Regions from separate parts of the Arthrobacter sp. Y3221087 genome, predicted to be linked through region 3. Evidence: riboswitches for the same ligand, from Rfam matches in the RefSeq annotation. Region 3 holds a riboswitch; each other region holds the start of a gene.
What was found. A riboswitch is a leader RNA that binds a small molecule or an ion and turns the genes downstream of it on or off. The one in region 3 is predicted to bind S-adenosylmethionine.

Region 1: linked by a shared signal. The riboswitch ahead of AC5RUO_RS10965 (bifunctional o-acetylhomoserine/o-acetylserine sulfhydrylase) and the one ahead of AC5RUO_RS18385 (DUF1737 domain-containing protein) in region 3 are both predicted to bind S-adenosylmethionine.
Region 2: linked by a shared signal. The riboswitch ahead of AC5RUO_RS06430 (aminotransferase class V-fold PLP-dependent enzyme) and the one ahead of AC5RUO_RS18385 (DUF1737 domain-containing protein) in region 3 are both predicted to bind S-adenosylmethionine.

What each region holds. Positions count from the first base shown of each region.
Region 1 covers NZ_JBNHFE010000002.1:289,427-293,960, reverse strand. The annotation lists gene metX (homoserine O-acetyltransferase MetX) at 1-405, opposite strand, end outside; SAM riboswitch class IV at 418-534, opposite strand; gene AC5RUO_RS10965 (bifunctional o-acetylhomoserine/o-acetylserine sulfhydrylase) at 656-1,981, opposite strand; SAM riboswitch class IV at 2,024-2,140, opposite strand; gene AC5RUO_RS10960 (VOC family protein) at 2,302-2,940, shown strand; gene AC5RUO_RS10955 (HNH endonuclease signature motif containing protein) at 3,223-4,534, shown strand, end outside.
Region 2 covers NZ_JBNHFE010000001.1:1,350,050-1,354,583, forward strand. The annotation lists gene AC5RUO_RS06425 (class I SAM-dependent methyltransferase) at 1-102, opposite strand, end outside; gene AC5RUO_RS06430 (aminotransferase class V-fold PLP-dependent enzyme) at 166-1,584, opposite strand; SAM riboswitch class IV at 1,623-1,736, opposite strand; gene hisN (histidinol-phosphatase) at 1,898-2,710, opposite strand; gene rsgA (ribosome small subunit-dependent GTPase A) at 2,759-3,874, opposite strand; gene aroA (3-phosphoshikimate 1-carboxyvinyltransferase) at 3,877-4,534, opposite strand, start outside.
Region 3 covers NZ_JBNHFE010000009.1:45,018-49,551, reverse strand. The annotation lists gene AC5RUO_RS18405 (glutamate--cysteine ligase 2) at 1-431, shown strand, start outside; gene AC5RUO_RS18400 (DUF1905 domain-containing protein) at 481-804, shown strand; gene AC5RUO_RS18395 (O-succinylhomoserine sulfhydrylase) at 801-2,009, opposite strand; gene AC5RUO_RS18390 (rhodanese-like domain-containing protein) at 2,010-2,420, opposite strand; gene AC5RUO_RS18385 (DUF1737 domain-containing protein) at 2,417-2,689, opposite strand; SAM riboswitch class IV at 2,703-2,817, opposite strand; gene opgC (OpgC domain-containing protein) at 3,053-4,534, shown strand, end outside.

The sequences.
Region 1 (4,534 bases), on a different contig from region 3:
GGCTTCGGCCACGGTGCTGTCCCGCAATGTCACCAGGGGGAAGCGGGAACCCCAGGGTGTCCCGTCCGGGGCGGGCGACGACGGCCCGGTGGACCCGTAGCAGCCGCCCACAATGTTGATGGACACCACGAAGAACCGGTCCGTGTCCACGGGGGCACCGGGGCCGGCAAGCTGTTCCCACCAGCCGGGTTCGTCGCTGTCGCCGCGGGTGACATGGGTGCTGCCGGTCAGGGCGTGCTCGATGAGGATGGCATTGCTGCCGTCCGCGTTGAGCGTGCCCCACGTTTCGTAGGCGAGCGTGACGTCCGGCAGGTAGCCGCCGGCTTCCAGTTCCAGGCCCCCGATGGAGGCGTAGCGGACAATTCCGTGCTCGGGAACGGTGGTAGGGGTGACGGTAACCGTCATGGCAAGACCTCTTCTACGCGCTTGCCCACCGGCGGAATGACCGGCAGGCCAGGTCTTCACCCGGGGCACCCCACCGCGGAAGGAGGGTTGCCGGCCAGCAAGCCGGGGCTGTCACTGGCACTCATGACCTGGTTCGAGTGTACGAAACACCACCCGGCCCGGGCCAAGAGTGTGACTGGTTGTGACTTCCCCGGCTTTGCGCACGCGGGCCCGCCACCCGCCGTCGGGCCCTGCTCCCCGGACCGTCCGCTCAGGCGCCCTGCGCCTCCTTGGCGGCACGGAACCCGGCTTCAAGGTCGGCGAGGATATCGTCGATATGCTCCAGGCCCACTGACAGGCGGACCAGTCCCGGGGCGACGCCGGCCGCCGCCTGCTGCTCCGGTGACAGCTGGCTGTGGGTGGTCGACGCCGGGTGGATGACCAGCGAGCGGACGTCCCCGATGTTGGCCACGTGCGAGTGCAGCTCCAGTGCGTCCACGAAGCGCTTGCCCGCCTCGGCACCGCCGGCCAGGTTGAAGGCGACAATGGCGCCGGTGCCCCTGGGCCCGTACTTGCGGCCGCGCTCGTACCAGGGGCTGGAAGGCAGCCCGGCGTAGGCGACGGATTCGACGTCGTCCCTTGCTTCCAGCCACCGCGCCACCTGCCCGGCGTTGGCCACATGGCGCTCCACGCGCAGGCTCAGGGTCTCCAGGCCCTGCGAAATCAGGAAGGCGTTGAAAGGCGAAACGGCGGAACCGAGGTCCCGCAGGAGCTGGACCCGGGCCTTGAGGATGTAGGACAGGTTGGCCCCCAGCGCCCCGCCCTCGCCCAGGTCGCGGCCGTATACCAGCCCGTTGTAGGTCGGGTCCGGGGTGTTGAAGCCGGGGAAGCGGTCGGGGTCCTTGCTGAAGTCGAACTTGCCTGAATCGACGATGACGCCGGCGATCGCGGCGCCGTGGCCGCCCAGGTACTTGGTGGCCGAGTGGACCACGATGTCCGCGCCCCATTCCAGCGGCCGGATCAGGTATGGCGTGGACAGCGTGTTGTCCACGATCAGGGGCACGCCGGCCTCGTGGGCGGTGCGGGAGACGCCCTCGATGTCCAGCACGTCCTGCCGCGGGTTGGACACCACTTCGGCAAAGAAGAGCTTGGTGTTGGGCTGGACCGCCTCGCGCCAGTGGTCCAGGTTGTCCGGGTCCGCCACGAAGGTCACCGAGATGCCGAACTTCTTCAGGGTGTGGGCGAACAGGTTGTAGGTGCCGCCGTAGAGGCTGGGGCTGGCCACGATGTGGTCGCCGGCCTCGGCGATGTTCAGGACGGCGAATGTTTCTGCCGCCTGCCCCGAGCTGAGGAGGAGCGCGGCCAGGCCTCCTTCAAGGCTCGCAATCCTCTGCTCAACGGCATCCTGGGTGGGGTTGCCGATGCGCGTGTAGATCGGGGCGAGCTCGGCGAGGGCGAAGCGGTTGGCAGCGCTCTCGGCGCTGGGAAAGACGAAGGAGGTGGTCTGGTAGATGGGCAGGGCGCGGGCGCCGGTGGCAGCATCCGGTTCCTGGCCGGCGTGGATCTGGCGGGTTTCGAAGGACCATCCGTTGGACATTCAAGGCTCCTTTGATTGGGCCCGGCATGCTGGAAGCACCACGGGCCGCGCTTGCCACCCGGCCTTATTGCCGGACGGCCAGGTCCTCACCCGGGGCACCCCGCCGCGGATGGAGGGTTGCCGGCCAGCGAGCCGGGGCTGTTGCTGGCACTCATGACCTGAGCCCAGTGTAGGAATGTGGCGGGCCGGGCGAACAGCATTGTGACGAACATGGTCCCGTGTTCCTACCATGGAGCAGGTTTCGAGGGTGCTGAAATCGGAAAATCCCAGTAAGGGTATCCTTAGCTGAGAGCCCGATCACAAAGTGCCAAGATGATGGCATGCGCATGGATCACGTCTCTTACGCCTGTGAACACGATGGCCTCGCGGCCACCACCGAACGTATTTCTTCTGCCCTCGGCGTTGAGGCAGTGAAGGGCGGGGTACACCCGCGGTTCGGTACCCGGAATATGATCATCCCGCTCGCGGGACACAAATACCTTGAGGTCGTGGAGGTCCTGGACCACCCTGCGTCGGACAAGGCTCCCTTCGGACAGGCCGTCCGGGCCCGCTCCGCGGCCGGCGGCGGCTGGATGGGCTGGTGTGTCGAAGTTGACGACCTTGCTCCGTTCGAGGCACGCCTGGGACGGGCTGCCGTCAACGGCAACCGCAAGTTTCCCGACGGCCGCGAGCTGGTGTGGAAGCAGATTGGAATCCTGGGCCTCATCGCCGATCCCCAGGTGCCCTACATGCTGAAGTGGGAGGGCGATCCGTCGCTCCACCCGTCCAACGCCTACGAGAGCAACATCAAGATGAGCTGCCTGACCATCGCAGGCTCGGCCTCCCGGGTCACCGAATGGCTGGGCGAACCGGTGGAAAAGCCGCTGGAGGATGTTGCAGTTGAGTGGGTCGCCCCGCATGGTACGCCCGGCATCCTCTCAGTCACCTTCGAAACCCAAAACGGAGCGGTCACCATCTGACCTTCCTTTGACAGACTTCGGCCGCCATCAGGATGTGACAACGGCGTCACCTCCCGATGGCGGCCGAAGTTGCTTAGCCGCGGGTCTTTTTCAGGGCTTGGATCTCTCGGAGCAACCGGTCAAAATGTCGGCGCCTCCCCCGATGATGTTCCTATGGGATTCAGAACGGGCACGGATGGAGACTTAGCGGGAGCAGTGCTGCCTTCTGTCACCGCCCGGACTTCCGCCGCTCCTGTCGCAACGCCCGGCCGGAATGTCGGTGCCTCCGGTGATGATTCTTGTATGGGAAATGGCGCGGTCGTAGCAGCACCGATGGAGAGTGTTTATGCCACGACGGCTGCCATCAACGCGCTGTTCCTCCTTGACGCCCGTCTGCAAGATCCCGAGAACTCCGGCACGGGCACGGATGTACTCCAACGTGCCTACGAGATCCGGCTGGACCGCCTGGCTTTGATAGCAAAGCTTGAGGCGCAGGTCGCCGCCCTCAAGGCCCGCGACGCCGCCCAGTCCCTCGACCTGCAGCAGGCAATGACCCCACCCGACGCCTCCGCGCACGACCGCACCTACGCGGAAATATCAGCGGTGGAAGAGATCGCCGGGATCCTGACCATCAGCGCCGGGGCCGCAGGGGCGTTCATCACCCAGGCCCGGCGGGTCTGCTCCCTCCCCTCCGTCTACGGGAATCTGTCTTCGGGGGCGTTGTTCTGGCAGGGCGCCAAGATCATCGCTGACGAAACAGAGGCCCTGCACCATACCGCCGCCGTGGCCCTCGCGGACCACTTCCTGGACCCGGACGCACCCAACCCGGCCCGGGGCTGCCCCGCCACCGCCCTCGTACCGTCCCGGCTCCGCGCCAGGGTCCGCGCCTGGCGCGAACGCCACCACCCCGACTCCATCGAAAAACGCCACGCCAAATCCGTGGCCGACCGGCGGGTCGAGTTCCACCGGGACCGTGACGGCAGGGCCTGGATCTCCGCCTACCTCCCCGCCGGCTCCGCGACTGCAATCTGGAACAAAAACACCGTCACCGCCCGCGGCCTCCAAGGACCCAACGAAACCCGGACCCTGCCCCAAATCAAGGCCGACGAGTTCGCCCGGCGCCTCCTCGCCCCCGCCCACGCCATAACTACCACCACAGACGCCGTCGCCGGCAGCGGGCGCGGCAGGACCATCCCGGCCGGGGGTGGGGAAGGAGCAAGTCCCTCTGAGCCTGGTGGGACCGGTGAGCTGATCCCGAACAATCTCATTGGGCTTGCCACACTTCTCGGGTCCGACGAGCCCGCCGCCGACCTCGGCATCCCGGACGACGCTGCCGTACACTCCGGGGACTGTCTGATGCCCGATGCCGATGACGAAGTCACCAGCACCAGCACGTTTGACCTCAACCCGGCCGTCGGAAAGGTTCCGGCACCGCGGGCGGATGTGCTTGTCACTGTCCCGGCGTTGGCGCTCTTCGGCGTGACAGATGAACCGGCCAGCCTGGACGGGTACGGCCCGATCCCGGCGTCGATGGCCCGCAAACTCGTCGCCGACGGAGCCGACTCGTTCTACCGTGTCCTCGTCGACCCCGCCGACGGAACACCCTTGGAAATCG
Region 2 (4,534 bases), on a different contig from region 3:
ATAACCGGGCCGGACCCGCTGGTAGTGCCTGCCGCCCTGCTGGAAGCTCTTGCCCAGCTCCCGGCGCCGCCCGTGATCCAGCTTTGGGCCACCCCGAACCACGTGCGGCCTCCTTCAGTCAATGCCCTGCGGTACCTTCCGAATTTACCGCATCTGCCGGATGGGTCAGTCGTCGGTGCAGGGAGCAGCGCCGGCGGTGCCCGGCGTGTTCGGGGCCCAGTGCGGGTAGGTGCGGGTGTCATTGGCGGGAACCCACCGCCCTGCGTCCACCACGTAGTCCCAGCCGAGCCCGTCGCGGCGCAGCTTGGCGATGCCGGCCAGGAGCCGCTGGGCATCCTCCAGCCGGGAACCGACGCCGAAGCTGGCGCGGAGCGAACCCGAAGGCAGGCCCAGCCGCTTCAGCAGGGGATGTGCGCAGAAGCGTCCGTCACGCAGGCCCACGCCGTGCTCGGCCGACAGGTAAGCAGCCACGAGGCCGGCGTCGTAGCCCTCAACCGAGAAGTTGACCACGCCGATGGTATCGGTGTCCGGGTTGGTGTCCTTGAAGATCTGGTGCACCGTGACGCCGTCGATCTCCTGGAGGCCCTCCACCAGGAAGGAACGGATGGCGGATTCGTGGGCGTGCCAGCGTTCCTGGTCCAGGCCCGCGATGACCTGGGTGGCCTTGGCCAGGGTGGCGGCACCCAGGACGTTGGGGGAGCCGCCCTCGTGCCGGGCCGGGCCGGAGGCCCAGCTGACGCCGTCGAGCCTGGCCTCCTTGACCGCGCCGCCGCCGGCGAGGTGCGGGGTTCCGGCGTCGAGCCAGTCCGGCCGACCCACCAGGACGCCTGCGCCGAAGGGCGCGTACAGCTTGTGGCCGGAGAAGGCGACGTAATCGACGTCGTCCGCGCTGATGTTGATGCGGCGGTGCGGCGCCAGCTGGGCCGCGTCCACCACAATGCGGGCCCCGTGCTGGTGGGCCAGGGCGGCAAGGGCGCGGACCGGGAGGATTTCGCCGGTGACGTTGGAGGCGCCGGTGATGGCCAGCAGGCTGACGCCGCCCTGTTCCAGCTCGGCGCGGACGGCGTCGATGGTTCCCGCGATGGTGTCGGCGGCAACAATGCTGCGGTGGGGAACGCCCTGCCACGGCAGCAGGTTGGCGTGGTGCTCAATGTCCAGGTACAGGACGTCGCCGGCGGACTGGCCGTCGTTGAGGGGCAGGCAGCCGGCCAGCAGGTTGAGCGAGTCCGTGGTGTTCCGCGTGAAGATGACGGAGTCGTTCGGGCGGCCGCCCACAAAGTCGCGGACGATGCTGCGGGCGTTTTCGTAGACCGAGGTGCTGATTTGGGACGCGTAGCCGGCACCGCGGTGGACACTCGCATAGAAAGGCAGGATCTCGTTGAGGTAGGCGGACACCACCGAGAGGGCGGGGGCGGAGGCGCCATAGTCAAGGTTGGCGTAGCGGATGTGGCCGCCGGAAATCAGCGGTGCCTGGATTTCCGCGCCGGTGACGGCGGCGAGCGGCCGGCCGGCCAGTGACTGGCGTTCGTCAAACACGGAATCAGCGGTGATGGCGGCGTTGGGGGAGACGGTGGCTGTTGTCACAGAGACCTCACTTCAAAACAGGACTCCGCTAGCAAGGGAATCCGCGCTTGCCGCATCCGCTCCGGACCGGCCTGGTCGTCACCCGGGGCACCCCACCGCGAATGGAGGGTTGCCGGCCAGCAAACCGGGGTTTTGCGCTGGCACTCGTGACCTGGTTAAGAGCGTAGAACATGGGGCGGCCAGGATTGAAGCCGGCGCAATTGTTAAGGCCTTTGTTACGTGGGAATGGAAAACAGGCTTTTCGGCGAAGAAGACGACGGCGGACACCTCCTTCTGGAGGTATCCGCCGTCTTTTGTTCGGTTGCAGGGGGCTTCAGAGTAGGTCGTCCAGGCCCGGGTTCAGCCGCTGCAGCACTTCGGAGTGCAGGATCGAATTGGTGGCCAGGGCGTTACCGCCGAACGGGCCGTCCTCACCCTCCAAAGAGGTGAAGCGTCCGCCGGCCTCCACTACGATCGGCACCAGGGCCGCCATGTCGTAAAGGTTCAGTTCCGGCTCGCACGCGATGTCCACCGAGCCCTCGGCCACCATGCAGTAGGACCAGAAATCACCGTAGGCGCGGGTCCGCCATACCGATTCGGTAAGGCCCAGGAACTCGTCCAGGTTTCCCCGTTCCTTCCACCCGGAGAGGCTTGAATAGGACAGCGAGGCGTCGGACAGGCTGGAAACGTTGGAGACCCGGAGCCGGGTGGCTGCGGCAAGCGAACGCCCCATGTAGGCGCCCATGCCCTTGGCGGCCCACCAGCGCTTGCCCAGGGCGGGGGCGCTCACGACGCCGACAACCGGCTCGCCCTCGTCCACGAGGGCGATCAGGGTGGCCCACACGGGGACGCCACGGACGAAGTTCTTGGTTCCGTCGATGGGGTCGATGATCCAGCGGCGCGAACCGTGGCCGGTACTGCCGAACTCCTCACCGAGCACTGCGTCCCGCGGGCGGGAGCGGGAGAGCTGGCCGCGGATGGCTTCCTCGGCGGCCTTGTCCGCGTCGGTGACCGGCGTCAGGTCGGGCTTGGTCTCCACATGGAGGTCCAGTGCCTTGAAGCGGCTCATGGTCTGGTCGTCCACGGAGTCGGCCAGGACATGGGCCAGGCGCAGGTCATCGTTGTAGCTCGAAGCGGGTTGGATCATGGTTCCAAACTACCGTCTGCAGGCTGTTCTGCTGGGAGATCGGCTTTGTCAGTTGACGCTGCCGAGCTCCTTTGCCTCCTGAGCTTCCTCCCGTGGATCCGCTCCGAGCAACCGGCGCAAGGACGCCAGCCGAGCCTCTCCGGTCGGGCCCGCGTGACCTTCCGCCACCCAAGCATCCAGGCCGCAGTTAACGGCAGTTGCCGTGTGCTTGCAGCCGCGTTCGCAGGCGTCGGTGCCGGGGGAGAGGTCCGGGAAGGACCGCAGGATCCGGTCCGGGTCCACATGCGCCAGGCCAAAGGAGCGGATGCCGGGGGTGTCGATGATCCAGCTGCCCGGCGGTGCGTCAACCAGCCGCAGGGCCAGTGCTGACGATGACGTGTGCCGGCCCCTGCCGGTGACCGCGTTGACGCCGCCGGTGGCACGTTCGGCTCCCGTGAGCGCGTTGACCATTGTTGACTTGCCGACGCCGGAGTGTCCCAGCATGACGGTGACCTTGCCGTCCAGGTAGGACCGCAGCGCGGCAACAGCGGCGCTGTCCAGCCGGGCGGACAGGCCGTCGTCCGAGCGGGCATCGATGCCGGACGCCGCAAGATCGGCGGTCCGGCTGATGATCACGGGAAGGTCGAGGTGAGTGTAGTTGGACAGGAGCTCCGCCGGATCCTTGACGTCCGCCTTGGTGACCAGCAGGATCGGGTCGATGCCGGCGTCGTAGGCCGCGACGAGCGCGCGGTCGATGAAGCCTGTGCGGGGTTCCGGGTTGGCGGCGGCCACCACGATCACCAGCTGGTCGGCGTTGGCCACCACGGCCCGCTCCACTGGGTCAGTATCGTCAGCGCTGCGCCGCAGGAGCGTCTTCCGGTCCTGGATCCTGACCAGCCGGGCCAGGGTATGAGGGTCGCCGGAAACGTCCCCCACGAGGGAAACGAAGTCGCCCGCCACAACGGGGGAGCGGCGGAGTTCGCGGGCCCGGGCGGCGATAACTGTACGCTCGTCAGCGGAGTCCTCGCCCACCACGGCGGTGTACCGCCCCCGGTCAACGGTGATGATCCGCCCGGTCACGGCGTCGTCGTGGCTGGGGCGGTCCTTGGTGCGGGGCCTGGACCCCTTCTTGTTGGGCCGGATCCGGACATCCGATTCGTCCCAGGAATCAGTACGCCTTGCCACCGCTAACCTTCCGCCCCGGTGCGGGCCTCCTGCTGCGGGGCACCGCCCTGGGCGAGCATGTCCGCCCAGAGCCGGGGAAAGTCGGGCATGGTCTTTGCCGTGGTGGCGATGTCCTCCACCTGCACTCCTTCCACCGCGAGGCCCAGGATTGCCCCTGCAGTGGCCATGCGGTGGTCGGCGTAGCTATGCACGACGCCGGCGTGCAGCGGGGCAGGGCGGATCACTAGGCCGTCGCTGGTTTCCTCGGCGTCGCCGCCCAGGCGGTTTATTTCCGTAACCAGCGCGGCGAGCCGGTCCGTTTCATGCCCGCGCAGGTGGGCTATCCCGGTGAGCCGGGACGGCCCCGACGCAAGGGCGCACAGGGCCGCTACCGTAGGTGCCAGTTCGCTGGTGTCGGCGAAGTGGGCACCCTTGATTTCGGGGCCGCCCGTGACCGTGAGGACGCCGTCCTCAAGTGTCACTGTCGCGCCCATCTCGGTGAGGATGCTGCGCCACAGGTCACCCACCTGCTGCGTCTGCTCCGGCCAGCCGGGAATCCGGACGGTCCCGCCTGAAGCCAGCGCCGCCGCGAGGAAGGGGCCGGCGTTGGACAGGTCCTGCTCGATCCGCTGGTCGAAAGCGCGGATGGGGCCAGGTGAGACAACCCAGTGGTTGGGCACC
Region 3 (4,534 bases):
CCCTAGTGGAGACCGCCGGCCGGGAGTGGCGGGAAGGCGTGGAACCTGTACCGGTCCCGACTGTCCTGCTGAGGATGGCTTCCTGGCAGGCCAGCAGCGGGGGCCTCGGTGGGGAGCTGCTGGACTTTGGAAGCTTCCGGCCGGCCCCCGCGCCCGAGGTAGTGCGCTCCCTGGTGGAGTACCTCGCGCCGGTGCTGGAGGAACAGGGTGAGCTCGACCTGGCGCGGCAAGGCGTGGAAGCGATCATCGCCCGCGGCACAGGGGCAGCCGAGCAGCGCCGGGTCCGTGACCGGTTGCTGTCTGGGCCATCGACCAAGGACATGGGCTTCGGCGCCGTGGTGCGGCATGCGGTGAACGTCACCATGCGCGGCGACTTGGACCTCTCGGAAGTCGATGCCGTTCCAGACCTGCTGCGGGTGCGGCAGGCCTAGCCCGTTGGTAACCGTGGCGCTAAGGAAGGCCACGTGCCATACTCGGCGCGTGGCGCCGTCGTACTCTTTTCATGCCGAGCTTTGGCTCTATCCCGGCGAAGCCGGCTGGCACTTCCTCACCCTGCCGCCGGAGGTGGCGGACGACATTGCAGAGCAAAGTGAGGCGAGCAACAAGGCCTTCGGCTCGGTCAAGGTCGCGGTGGAAATTAGCGGCCACCGCTGGCTGACGTCCATCTTTCCGGACAGCAAAATGGGCTCGTACCTGCTTCCCGTCAAGAAAGCTGTACGGGAAAAGGCGCGCATCAAGGCGGGCGATAGCGTGGACGTCCGGCTGGAGCTCCAGCCGGACAATGCCTCGCCGGGAGAAAGCTAGATCTGCTTCAGGGCCTGTTCGAGGTCGCGGATCAGGTCGTCGGCGTCCTCGAGCCCAACGGACAGGCGCACCACGCCGTCGCTGAGGCCGATGGCAGCCCGTCCCTCCGGCCCCATCGCACGGTGCGTGGTGGTGGCGGGGTGCGTGATCAGGGATTTCGAATCGCCCAGGTTGTTGGAGATATCGATGATCCGCAGCCCGTCCAGCAGCGCGAAAGCGGCTTCCTTGCCCGAGCGGCCGCCGGACGGAGCGAGCTCCAGGGTGAGCACCGTGCCGCCGGCGCGCATCTGCCTGGCGGCAAGTTCGTACTGCGGGTGCGACTTCAGCAGCGGGTACTTCACCCAGCTCACGGCAGGCTGCTGCTCCAGCCATTCGGCGAGCCGGAGGGCGGTGGCGGAGGAGTGGTTGACACGCAGCGCCATGGTCTCCAGGCCCTTGGTCAACACCCACGCGTTGAACGGCGACAGCGACGGGCCGGTGTGGCGCATCAGCTGCTTGACCGGACCCTCGATGTACTCCTTGGTGCCCAGGATGGCACCGCCCATCACCCGGCCCTGGCCGTCAATGTGCTTGGTGCCGGAGTAGACGATGACGTCCGCGCCCAGCTGGCCGCAGCGTTGGAGCAGGGGAGTGGCAAAGACGTTGTCGACGACGACGGTGGCCCCGGCAGCGTGCGCGAGTTCGCTGACCGCGGCGATGTCCACGATCTCCTGCATCGGGTTGGACGGGGACTCGAAGAAGACGGCGGTGGTGGGCTGGGACAGGGCGGCGCGCCACTGCTCCAGGTCCGGACCGTCCACAAAGACGGTCTCCACGCCCCACCGCGGCAGGATTTCATTGAGGATGACGAAGCAGGAACCAAAGAGCGAACGGGCGGCCACCACGCGGTCCCCGGCAGCGAGCAGGGCGCCCAGGGCGGTGAAGACTGCGGACATGCCGGACGCGGTGGCAAAGCACGCCTCCGTTCCTTCGAGCAGCCGGAGCCGCTCCTGGAAGGTCGCCACGGAGGGGTTGCCGTACCGGGAGTAGACGAAGCGCTCATCCTCGCCGGTGAAGGCGCGTTCCGCAGCAGCGGCGGATTCGTAGACGAAACCCGAGTTCAGGAATACCGCTTCGGACGTTTCCTGGAAGTTGGTGCGGTCCAGCCCGCCGCGGACGGCCTGGGTGTCGGGGCTCCAGCCGGCGGCGTCGTTATTGAAGGTCACTTAGTTCTTTCCCAGGTTGGTCGGCAGGCCGCGGTTCTTCCAGCCATTGACGGTCCGTTCGCCGTAGCGGTCCGGGTCGCCTTCGAACCCCTCCAGGACGTTGTAGGAGGTGAAGCCGGCCTGCGTCGCGGCGATGGCGGCGGAGATGGAGCGCTGGCCGGAGCGGCAGATGAACACCAGCTCCGTGTTGGAATCCTCCGGCGCCTGCTGGCTCAGGTCCTTCAGGAAATCCGGGTTGGGAATGCCGCCGGGGAATGTCCACTGGATGAACAGTGGATCGTTGTCCGTGGCCTTGGTGTCCGGAATGCCGATGTGCGCCCATTCGCCCTCGGTGCGCACGTCCACCAGGATGGCGCCCTGCTCAAGCTTGGCCCAGGCTTCCTCCGGCGTCAGGTCTCCTGCGTAGCTCATGCGTGGCCCTCGCCGTCGAACTCGAGGTCCTCGTTGGCTGCTTCCAGGTCGTCAACAGCGGTGGCGACGGCGGCGTCCGCCGATGCGATGGCGGCCGGCAGGACCACGGCCTGGGCCACGATGACGCTGGTGCCGTTGAAGGCTGCCGCCGGGCTTCCGTGCAGGACGTAGCCTTCGGCGAGTGCGGTTGAGATCCGCTCACAGAATTCACGGTTGTCCGGGCCGCTGATGAGGCGGTAGGACAACTTTTCTTCGGGGGCGTCGGACACGACGGATCTCCTTCTCTCACGCTTGCAGCTCGAATCGGTCGATATGCCGAGTATTCACCTGAGGCACCCCGCCGCGGAAGGAGGGTTGCCGACCGGCCAGTCAGGGCTTGGCGCCGGTACTCATTACTCCCCAAAAACGTAACATCTGGCACCGGCTGCCGCATCGCCGTCGTCGTCATGTTGCGTAACTGAAGCGGAAACGCTGCCGAAGGCGGCGGCGCGGTGCCGTCACCGGTGAACGGCCGACGGCGGTATCACCGCAGGCGGGCGGGCCTTTCTTTCCCATCCCGGCGGGACGGCCCGATACAGTTCTTGGGGGCAGCGCCCCGCCATGAAAGATCAGCACTGGGGGTCCCCTTGAACATGCGAACAGCCGTGCCCTGCCGCCGCACCCGTCCGGCCCTGGCCCGCCGTCTTCGCGTGGCCTGGGCGTTCCTTGCCGTGCTTGCTGTTGCCTGTGTGGCTGCGGTCCTGCCGGCGGGGGCGGCCCGGGCAGCCGAACCCGCACCGGATGCGGGCAAGCCGCTGCTCGGCGTCGTCCTGGAATGGGGCGAGGACACCGCTGCAGGGTTTGCCGAGCGGCTGGGAGCGTCACCGGCTGTCTATGGACACGACATCGCTTTTCCCTACCGCTCCTCCGAGCAGAACGACATCAGGGGATTCCTTGAACAGTCCTCGCTCCAGGGCGCCCACGCCATGCTCACGGTCAAGCCCACGGTGCCGCTGGACCAGATAGACGCCACGGTTGCCGAGTCATTCGCCGGTGAAATCAGACGGCTTACCGCGCAGTTCCAGGGGGAGGTGCTGGTGCGGTTTGCCCCGGACATGAACGCCTCCTGGGTGGAGTGGGGCCAGCAGCCCGCCGAATACCGGAAGGCGTTCCAGGCTGTCTCCGCGGCATTTGAGGATTCCGACGACGGCCGGACGGTTATGGTCTGGGAGCCGTACCTGGGCAAGGACTACCCCTTTGACCGGAACCGGAACGCGCCGGCCCGCGGAAGCGACGGTTTCGCCTTGCTCGATACCAACGGCGACGGTGCCTGGGACGGGTCTGACAGCGCCTACGAACCGTACTATCCCGGTGATGATGCCGTGGACTGGGTTGGCCTGACGGCTTTCCATGACGACACCGCCGGTGGCGCCGCAGTCAATACCGTTCCGCGCGCCGGTGAGCTGGAGGACATGCTGACGGCCTCGGGCGGCGAAAACTTCTACGCCACCTATGCCGAGGAGCGGGCCAAGCCGTTCCTGCTGCAGACCGCCGCCTTCTACAGCCCCGCGTCCGGCGGCGCGTCCGAGGCTGAGATCAAGACCGGCTGGTGGGACCAGGTGGTGGGCACTGCCACGTCGGCAGAGTTTGGCAGGACGGCCGCGGTGGTCTGGGACGAGCGCACCAGCACCAGGGACACCGGCGTGGCCAGCATCGACTGGCTCCTGACCGGCAGCCCGGAGATCGCCCGGGCGGCGCTGGACCGGCTGGAGGCCTCGCCCTTGGTGACCGGTCCCGTCACGGAAGTGTCCACCGGCGGCAGCGACTATGTCCGGGCCAACACGCTGGCCGGGGCTGCCGCCTGGACAGTAGGGGCCGCGCTCGTCATCCTCCTGGTGGCCCTCTGGCAGATTCCGCGGCGCGTTCACGCCGCAACAGCTTGGGGTTACACGGACCCGTCCGGCAGGGATTCGCGCGTGGACCTGCTGCGCGGACTGGCCATCGTGTTTGTCGTGGTCAACCACCTGGGCATGACGTCCCTGTTCCAGCTCCTGACCCAGGAGGCGGTGGGCTTCGTTTCGGGTGCCGAACTGTTTGTCCTCTTCTCCGGTCTGGTGGTGGGGATGGTCTACGGG